4 regions of the Methylopila henanensis genome follow, and region 2 is predicted to be linked to each of the others. Evidence: riboswitches for the same ligand, from Rfam matches in the RefSeq annotation. Region 2 holds a riboswitch; each other region holds the start of a gene.
The links. A riboswitch is a leader RNA that binds a small molecule or an ion and turns the genes downstream of it on or off. The one in region 2 is predicted to bind cobalamin.

Region 1: another riboswitch for cobalamin. It lies ahead of ACFSCV_RS18925 (TonB-dependent receptor); the one in region 2 lies ahead of ACFSCV_RS10450 (hypothetical protein).
Region 3: another riboswitch for cobalamin. It lies ahead of ACFSCV_RS16535 (methyltransferase domain-containing protein); the one in region 2 lies ahead of ACFSCV_RS10450 (hypothetical protein).
Region 4: another riboswitch for cobalamin. It lies ahead of ACFSCV_RS02550 (CbtB domain-containing protein); the one in region 2 lies ahead of ACFSCV_RS10450 (hypothetical protein).

Annotation. Positions count from the first base shown of each region.
Region 1 covers NZ_JBHUER010000014.1:48,324-50,516, reverse strand. Annotated here, with positions in the region: gene fdxA (ferredoxin FdxA) at 1-73, shown strand, start outside; gene ACFSCV_RS18930 (ferredoxin--NADP reductase) at 233-1,006, shown strand; cobalamin riboswitch at 1,065-1,267, shown strand; gene ACFSCV_RS18925 (TonB-dependent receptor) at 1,384-2,193, shown strand, end outside.
Region 2 covers NZ_JBHUER010000007.1:146,302-148,494, reverse strand. Annotated here, with positions in the region: gene ACFSCV_RS10455 (hypothetical protein) at 414-701, opposite strand; gene ACFSCV_RS10450 (hypothetical protein) at 722-1,099, opposite strand; cobalamin riboswitch at 1,268-1,510, opposite strand; gene ACFSCV_RS10445 (GlcG/HbpS family heme-binding protein) at 1,635-2,063, opposite strand; gene prpC (bifunctional 2-methylcitrate synthase/citrate synthase) at 2,060-2,193, opposite strand, start outside.
Region 3 covers NZ_JBHUER010000010.1:711,470-713,662, reverse strand. Annotated here, with positions in the region: gene ACFSCV_RS16540 (ABC transporter substrate-binding protein) at 1-460, opposite strand, end outside; cobalamin riboswitch at 898-1,098, shown strand; gene ACFSCV_RS16535 (methyltransferase domain-containing protein) at 1,197-1,988, shown strand; gene ACFSCV_RS16530 (TonB-dependent receptor) at 1,985-2,193, shown strand, end outside.
Region 4 covers NZ_JBHUER010000001.1:524,571-526,763, forward strand. Annotated here, with positions in the region: gene ACFSCV_RS02545 (Zn-dependent hydrolase) at 1-798, shown strand, start outside; cobalamin riboswitch at 877-1,075, shown strand; gene ACFSCV_RS02550 (CbtB domain-containing protein) at 1,111-1,296, shown strand; gene ACFSCV_RS02555 (CbtA family protein) at 1,313-2,071, shown strand; gene cobU (bifunctional adenosylcobinamide kinase/adenosylcobinamide-phosphate guanylyltransferase) at 2,068-2,193, shown strand, end outside.

The DNA.
Region 1 (2,193 bases), on a different contig from region 2:
CGCCCCCGAATGGGATGGCCGCGCCGGCAAGCTTGAGTCGACCTTCGGCCACGCCGACCCCGCGGCGGCGTGACTGCGACGCCGATCCACGGCCGTCATGCCCGCCTTCGCGGGCATCCACGACTTTCTTCTCGTAGCCGCAGCGTGTCTTAAGTCGTGGATACCCGGCTGCGCCGGGCATGACGGCGGAACCAGCGGCCGACGCAGCGTCTGACCGAAGGACCTCCCGCCGATGAGCAAATATCTCGAAGAGCGCGTGACCCATGTCCGGCACTGGACGGACACGCTGTTCTCGTTCCGCACCACGCGCGATCCGTCGTTCCGGTTCCGGAATGGCGAGTTCACGATGATCGGCCTCGAGGTCGAGGGCCGGCCGCTGGTGCGCGCCTATTCCGTCGTCTCGGCGAACTACGACGAGGAGCTCGAGTTCTTCTCGATCAAGGTGCCGGACGGGCCGCTGACCTCGCGGCTGCAGCACCTGAAAGTGGGCGATCCGATCCTCGTCGGCCGCAAGCCAACCGGCACCCTCGTGCTCGACAACCTGCTGCCGGGCCGGAACCTCTATCTGCTCGGCACCGGCACCGGCCTCGCCCCCTTCCTGTCGATCATCAAGGATCCGGAGGCCTATGAGCGCTTCGAGAAGGTCGTGCTCGTCCACGGCTGCCGGCAGGTGAACGAACTCGCTTACGGCGAGACCATCACCGAAACCCTGCCCAAGGACGAGCTGCTCGGCGAGATGATCTCCGCCGGCCTGATCTACTACCCGACCGTCACCCGCGAGCCGTTCCGCAACCGCGGCCGCATCACCGACCTGATGGCGTCGGGCAAGCTGTTCGAGGACATCGGCCTGCCGGCGATGAACAGGGACGACGACCGCTTCATGCTGTGCGGTTCGCCCGACATGATCCGCGACACCCGCCAGCTCTTGGTCGACGGCGGCTACGAGGAAGGCAACCACGGCGAGGCCGGCCATTTCGTGATCGAGAAGGCCTTCGCCGAGAAGTGACGGCCCGGGCGCCGTCGCAGGCGCCCGAAAGGCCGCATTGCGCCGCGCCGAAATGCGTCGTAACCGTGGCGGCGACGGTTCCCCTCGGGGATCAAAAGGGAACGCGGTGAGGACGTCTCGACGTTCGAATCCGCGGCTGCCCCCGCAACTGTAAGCGGCGAGTCCATCGTCATCTCAGCCACTGGGTTTTCCGGACCCGGGAAGGCGACGACAGGACGACGACCCGTGAGCCAGGAGACCTGCCGTCAGCCGTGGTCACACGCGAGCACATCGGGCGGGGTGTCCTGATGGGTGCGGAACGGCTCCGTGCGTCTTTGCACGGCTCCGGGAAGCTTCGTTCGCGGTGACGAGCCACTGCCGTCGCCCGGAGCTTCGCATTGTCGACCTTTCCTTCCCTGACGTCCGGGGCCGCGTTCCGACGCGCCTCGCCCTCCCGCACGCTCAGCTCGGCGCTTGGGGGCGCCTCGCTTCTCGTCCTGAGCGCCGCCCTCCCCGCCTTCGCGGAGGCTTCCGAAGGCGTCGTTGCGCTCGATGAGATCAACGTCTCCGGCGAAGCCCGACGCCTCGCGCCCGGGCCGAACCTCACCGTGTCGACCGGCGCCGGCAGCCGCCTCGATCTCACCCCCTTGGAGACGCCCGCGAGCGTCGACGTGGTCTCCGGCGACGTGGTCCGCGACCGCGGCCAGTCCTCCATCGCCGAAGCCGTGACGCAGAACGCCGCCGGCTTCAGCTTCATCGGCACGCCCGGCAACGGCTTCGGAGCCTACTCGTCGCGTGGCTTCACCGGCGTGAACTCGGTCACGACGCTCTATGACGGCGTGCGGCTCTACCCCGGCAACGGGACCGTCACCTTCCCGTTCGACACCTGGACGGTGGACCGGATCGAGGTGCTGCGCGGCCCGGCCTCGGTGCTCTACGGCGAGGGCGCCATCGGCGGCGCCATCAACATCATCCCGAAGAAGCCGCTCACCGACGAGCGCCGCAACGAGGCCCGCGCGGTGGTGGGCACGGACGGGCAGGTCGGCCTCGCCGCCGGCAGCGCGGGACCGATCAATGAGAAATTCGCCTACAGCTTCGACGTGGCCGCCAGCCGCGGCGACGGCTGGATGGACCGGGGCGACTACAAGAACCTCGCCTTCTCCGGCGCGCTGAACTGGCGGCCGACCGACGAGCTCTCCGTCACGCTC
Region 2 (2,193 bases):
AAGCCTCATAACGGCCGCACGACGACAGCCATCGTTCTGGACAGAAGTAAAAAATATAGCAAGTTCAGTATTTTAGAATTAATACAATGATGAGAGGGGTTACGCGTCGGACAGGCCTCGCGATCGGATGATCATTGCGACGATGGCGATTGCCGCGCGGCAGTTGATCTGCCCCTGAGAAGTGGTCCTCCCTGAGGTATGGCTTTTGGCCATATGGAGGACAGCAGGATGCCAATGAAGAGGCACGCCCCTGAAGAGATCGTCGCCAAGCTGCGGCAGGTTGCTTAGCGACACCTGCGTCGGCGACCGATAACCGCGGATTGCGGTCGCCGCTCCCGTCGCGCCGACATAGGAGAAGTCGTTGATGTTGTCGTAGGTTTCGCCGAGGGAGATCAGGCTGCCCGCCGTTAGGGTCAGCGTCGCGGCGTCGCCGGGCTCGCGGCCGTGTAGACGCGGATCTGGTTTCCGCGCGCGAGCCAGATCCGGTCGTTGTCGGGCGTGTACTGGGCCGCCCAGAAGTAGCCCGGCGCACCCGCGGTGAAGTCGTCGACAGTCGTGAGGGTGGTGAAGTTGGTGGTGCTGACCAGCTTGCCCTTCATCTGCCAACTGCTGTCGTAGGCGCCGAGAAGCACGTAGGCGGTCGAGCTCTTGAAGCTGATGTCACGGACTTCGTAAGGGTTGCTCGCGCTCGGAGTGAACACGTTCGTTACGGGGGCGGTCGTCAGGTTCGCAGCGCCGTAGGCGATCCGCTGCAGCCGCGAGGCCGCATTATTATAGGTGCCGCCGACCTGCGCGCCGCCGAGACCCGCGACGTAGTGTACTGGCCGGTGCCCGCGACGCGCCGCGCATAGACGCCGGGAATCTGGTCGAGCAGATCCGGAAGGGCCTTGTGCTCGCCCTTCACGTCGTCCGGGTAGACGACCGAGACCTCGCCCGGAGACAGGACATCCTTCAGGTCGGGCTCGGAGCCGAAGACTGTGATGGTCTCGAGTTGCGTCGCGCCGCCGTCGTCGTCCGAAGACTGGCCGGACGCCGGGCCGACCAGCCCGATGCTCGCTGCGAACGCGATCGCCAGCGGCAACCGACCGATGAAACTCATGTTGCGTCCCCGAGCGCTACGAGCTCAACAGGGGATACCGTCGAACGGTCGGCGCGTCTCGACGGTCTCGCGCTCACGACCCGTCAGGACGAACCGATGCGACCCCTGCCACACCGCGTATCGCTCAGACGGACAAAGCCGCGCCCAGGCCACCCCCTGGGCCTCGGCAAGAGCGATCAAGCGCCGGCAGGTCTCCTGGCTCGCGGGTCATCGTTCGATGCGCTGGCCTTCCCGGGCAGTTCCTCCGAACGGAGACCTGCGCCAGTGGCTGGAAAATGGGCCACGGGCCCATCCCCAACGCGCATCGAACTCGCCGCTTACAGTTGCAGGGACAGCCTCGGAATCGGGCGGCCATGCCGCCCTCACCGCGTTCCCTATTAAGCTCCTTGCGAAGCACCGGCGCGATCGACGCCCCCGACCGGAGCCGGAGGGGAATTGGAAGCTAGTGGTCCCTCGATGAGGTCACAATCAGAAGAAAGGCGAAGGGAAAGCCGGCCCGCGCGAGCCGCGCCCGTCGCGCCATTAAGTGACGCATTCAGGGAGGTCGGCTCCCAGCGCCGCCCAGAACGGCGCGAGCGACGTCGACGTCCTGCTCCGGCGTGCCCGAGCCCACGCCTACCCCTCCGACGCACTCCCCGCCGAACAGGATCGGCAGTCCGCCCGCGAGGTTGGTCAGCCGGCCTCCGGAGGCGATGGCGAGCCGCGTCTCCAGCGCCGGGTCGAGCCGCCTGATGGGTTGGCGGTGTGACGCGGCTGCGATCGCCTTGGAGAGCGACGTCTCACGCGACAGCAGCTTCGCGCCGTCGGTGCGCACGAAGGCGAGCAGATTGCCGCCGTCGTCCACGATCGATACGTTATGCGGGACGCCGATCTCGTCGGCCCTGGCGGCGGCCGCGGCGAGCGCGCGCAGGGCGGCGGCGTGGGTGAACGCAAGCTTCGCGCGCGTCGGAGGCGTCTCGCTCATGCGGCGCGCGCCTCGGCCGCCGCGGGGCTGCGTCCGGCGATCGGCACGAAGGCGCGCTGACCCGGCCCGATGTATTCGGCGGCGGGGCGGATGATCTTGTTGTCCGCGCGCTGCTCGATCACATGCGCGC
Region 3 (2,193 bases), on a different contig from region 2:
GCCGGATCTCGGTCGGCGAGATCACCTCCGAGCTCTGATAGGCGAGCAGCAGCTGGCCGGCCGAGTTGGTGTTGGCCGGGTTCTTGACAAAGTCGAGGTTGAATTTGACCGCCTCAGCGTCGAACGGCGCGCCGTCGTGGAACGTCACGCCGTCGCGCAGCTTGAAGTCGTAGGTCTTGCCGTCGGGCGAGACAGTCCACTCCTTGGCGAGCCAGGGCAGAAACCGTCCGTCAGCGCCCTTCGCGATCAGCGAATCGATGAAGTTGCGGATGACGATGAAGGAGTTCTGCTGCTCCGAGCGATGCGGGTTGAAGCAGGCCGGCTCGGTCGTGACGCCGAACGTCAGCTCCCCGCCGGATCTCGGCTGCTCGGCATGCGCGGCGCCGGCGCTGGCGAGCGCCACGGCGAATGTTGCGAAAGCAAGCCGCGGAGCGCGCTGGTGAAGAAAGGTTGCGATCATCGATCGGCTCGTCTCGAGGTGTGTTGTGAAAGAAATCGGAGGCAAGCGAGGCCGTGGCGACGAGCGTCCGTTCCATGTCCCGCCGGCCGAGGCCCGGCCGCCCGCGCCTGAGGCGCCTCTCCCCGACGAAGAGGCGCCAAGCCGCTCCGCCCAGATATGTACATCAATCAGATAGATTAAGTGGAATGATTTGGTCAACGTGCTCGCCGCCTCATTTTTGGGCGTACGCCAATGAGGGCATGGAGCGGAGGCCCTAAGTCGCCGTGTCGTCTATTGACTGCGCCGCCAATGATGGCGGTAGGCGCTCGTAAGACCGCGACGGCCGCTGTCGGCGTCCGAGGCGTTTCAATTGAAGCTGACGGCCGGTCTCGGGCCACGTGACCCGTAACGACGGCTTCCCGAGACATATTGTAGCCTTGTCCTGGCCGCAGCGTTGCCGTAATCGAGCATCCGACGGTTCCCCTTGGGGATCAAAAGGGAACGCGGTGCGGGCTGATCGCCCGGAAGCCGCGGCTGCCCCCGCAACTGTGAGCGGCGAGCGCTTCGTCATCGGCCACTGGGTCTTTCGAGAACCTGGGAAGGCGACGCAAGCGCGGCGACCCGCGAGCCAGGAGACCTGCCGTCGCGTGTGATCTGTCTCGCGGGCGGGGTGTCCGGCGGGGCGCTCCGGCCGCGGGCGCCTCCGTGGTTGCGGGGACGCCTTCGTTCGCCCGACGCGATCTGCGTTCGGGGTCCAATGAAGTCGTCTCGTCACGGACACGTCGTCTCGCTTCCGCGGCCCGCGCCGCCGCCGTTCGACGCGGTCGGCGCGAGCCCCATCGATCCGCTGGCGCTGTACGCCGGCGGCATCGACACGTCCGATTATGTGGCGGGCGTGGGCGGCGCATTGCGTCGGCTCATTCCCTCCGTAGGCGATCTTCTGGACCTCGGCGCGGGTGGCGGTCAGCTTGGCGCGGCGCTGCGCCAGCAGGGCCGGCGCTGGACGGCGGTGGAGCCGTCGGCCTCCATGAGGGACAGGCTGGCGCGCCTCGATCCGGCCCCCGAGATCGTCGCCGCCGGCTGGGAGAACGCCAGCGTCGCTCCCGCCGACACCGTGCTGGCCGCCAACATGCCGGCGCCGCTGACTGAACCGGCGTCGTTCCTGGCCCGCTGCCGAAACCTCGCCCGGCGCCGCGTCGTCTGGGTCGTGCCGGCGCAGAACGGCCCGCGCGGCCTCTGCCTCGCCGGCTGTCTGCCGAGGGAGTGGCACGGCGAGGACGAGACCCCCGGCGTCGACATCGTCATGGCGGGCCTCGCGCCCGCCGACAGGACGCCGGTCACGGCCGAGATCGGCTGGACCTTCTCCCTGATCGTCAGCGATCTGCCGCGGCTCGCGGCCTATCTCGCCGGCCGTCTTGGCTGGCCCGAGGCCGACCCGCGCCGGCCCGTCCTTTTCAACCATCTCGCGGCCCAGGCGCGGCCGGAGCAAGGCGTCCTGCGCCTTTCCGTTCCGCGCCGCTCGGCCATCCTGATCTGGAGTCTGACATGACCGTTCGTCGCCCTCTCGCGCTGATCGGCGCCGCGGCCGCGCTCGCCTGCGGCGCGGCCGATCCCGCCCGCGCCGACGACGAAGCGATCGTGCTGGACGACATCGTGGTCACGGCGACCGGCCGTCCCGAGGCGCGCAAGAACGTGGCCGGCACGGTGCAGGTGCTCGACCGCGAGAAGATCGAGCGCTCCCAGGCGAGGTCGAT
Region 4 (2,193 bases), on a different contig from region 2:
ATCGCGAAGGAGACGGCGCTCGCCCAGACGGACCGCGAGGGCGCGACCTTCGGGGCCGAGCTCGACCGCATCGGCTATCGCGGCGAGGAGCCGTGCGGAGCGCGGAAATTCTCTTCCTTCTTCGAACTGCATATCGAGCAGGGCCCTATCCTCCAGGACGAGGACAAGATGATCGGCGTCGTCGAGGCGGTTCAGGGCATCCGCTGGTACGAGCTGACGCTTGTCGGCCAGGACGCCCATTCCGGCGCGACGCCGATGCGGCTTCGCCGGGACGCGCTGGTGGGGGCGGCGCGCGTCGTCGCCGCCGTCGACCGCATCGGCCGTGCGCGGCCGGACTGCGTCGGCACGGTCGGCCTGATGGAGGTGCGGCCCAACTCCCGCAACGTGTCGCCGGGCGAGGTCTTCCTCACCGTCGACTTCCGGTCGCCAGACGACGCAAACGTGGCCGCGATGGAAAGCGATCTCATGGCGGCGGTCGCCGAGATCGTCTCGGACCTCGGCCTCGAAGGCGCGCCGGTCCGCATCTGGGACCAGCCGGCGACGATCTTCGACGCGGAATGCGTGGCCGCGGTTGAGGCGGCCGCAGAAGCCTTTGGTCAGGGCTCCCGACGGATGGTCTCCGGCGCCGGACATGACGCCGCCTATGTCGCCCGCGTTGCGCCGACCGCCATGATCTTCGTGCCCTGCAAGGACGGGATCAGCCACAACGAGGCCGAAAGCTCCACGCTGGAGCAATGCGCCGCCGGCGCGCAGGTGCTGCTCGACGCCGTCCTTCGCTACGACCGGCGGTTCGGCTGAAACGGCGCGCGTCCGGAGGAAGCCACCCTACGAACGGCCGCCGCGCTTTCCGTTGTCGCGCTCTCCGCCGTCTGCTACGCGTCAGGTGTTCGCTTCGGCTCCTTCGGGACCAGAGGGAATCCGGTGGGGAGCGTTATGGGCTCCGAATCCGGAGCTGCCCCCGCAACTGTGAGCGGTGAGCGGCGCGCCAGTTCCGCCACTGGACGTCTCGTCCGGGAAGGCCGGCGCGTCGCTGCGACCCGCAAGCCAGGAGACCTGCCGCGGCGCCCACGCCAACGCCCTCGGTGGGAGGGCACGAAAAGGCTTGAACCCATGTCGCACGCCGATCTCCGTTCGTCCGCCGCCCCCGCCGCGCGCGTCTCATCGCGCGCGTTCCCGATCGTCGCCGCCTTCCTGTTCGGCGTGATCATCATCGGCGGAACGGGCTTCGCCCAGATGGCCGTGGCGCACAACGCGGCCCACGACCACCGGCACTCGATCGGTTTCCCCTGCCACTAAGGCCGGAGCCGACATCGTGAACCTTTTCCGCACCATCGTTCTGGTGGCGGCGCTGGTTGGGCTCGGCTCCGGCCTGGTGCTGACCCTTGTGCAGCATTTCAGCGTCCAGCCGCTCATCGTTCAGGCCGAAGCGTTCGAGTCCCGGCGCGAGGAGGCCTCGGCCCCCAAGCCGCACGACCACGAAGCCTCCGGCGAGCACGACCATCTGGCCGCCGCTAAAGCCGACCTCGCCGCGCAGGAAGCGCATGAGGCCCACGCCCACGATCCCGACGCCTGGGAGCCCGCCGACGGCGCCGAGCGCTTCGGCTGGACCGTCGCAGCCAACGTGCTGAGCGCGGTCGGCTTCGCGCTGCTGCTCGTCTCCGCGAGCGAGCTCAAGGGCGGCCTGACCTCGTGGCGCGAAGGCCTGTTCTGGGGCCTCGCCGGCTTCGCCGCCTTCACGCTGGCCCCCTCAATCGGCCTGCCGCCGGAGGCGCCTGGCGTCGCCGGCGCGACGCTGGAGGCCCGGCAGCTGTGGTGGATCGGCACGGTGGCCGCCACCGCGCTCGGTCTGGCGCTGCTCGCCTTCGGCCGTTCGCCCGTGTTGGCCATCCTGGCCGTCGTCCTGATCGCCGCGCCCCACGTCATCGGCGCGCCCCAGGCCGACGAGGCGCCGGCGATCCCGCGTAAGCTGGAGCACGACTTCGTGGTGGCGGTGATCGTGACCGGCTTCGTGTTCTGGGCCGCGCTCGGGACGCTGGCGGGCGCGCTGCGTCCGCGCTTCGGCGGAGCGTGACCGTCCGGCTGTCGCTCGTCCTCGGCGGCGCGCGCTCGGGCAAGAGCCGCTTCGCCGAGGGCCTCGCCGCCGTTCACGGTCTCGATCTCGTCTATGTGGCGACGGCCGAGGCTTACGACGAC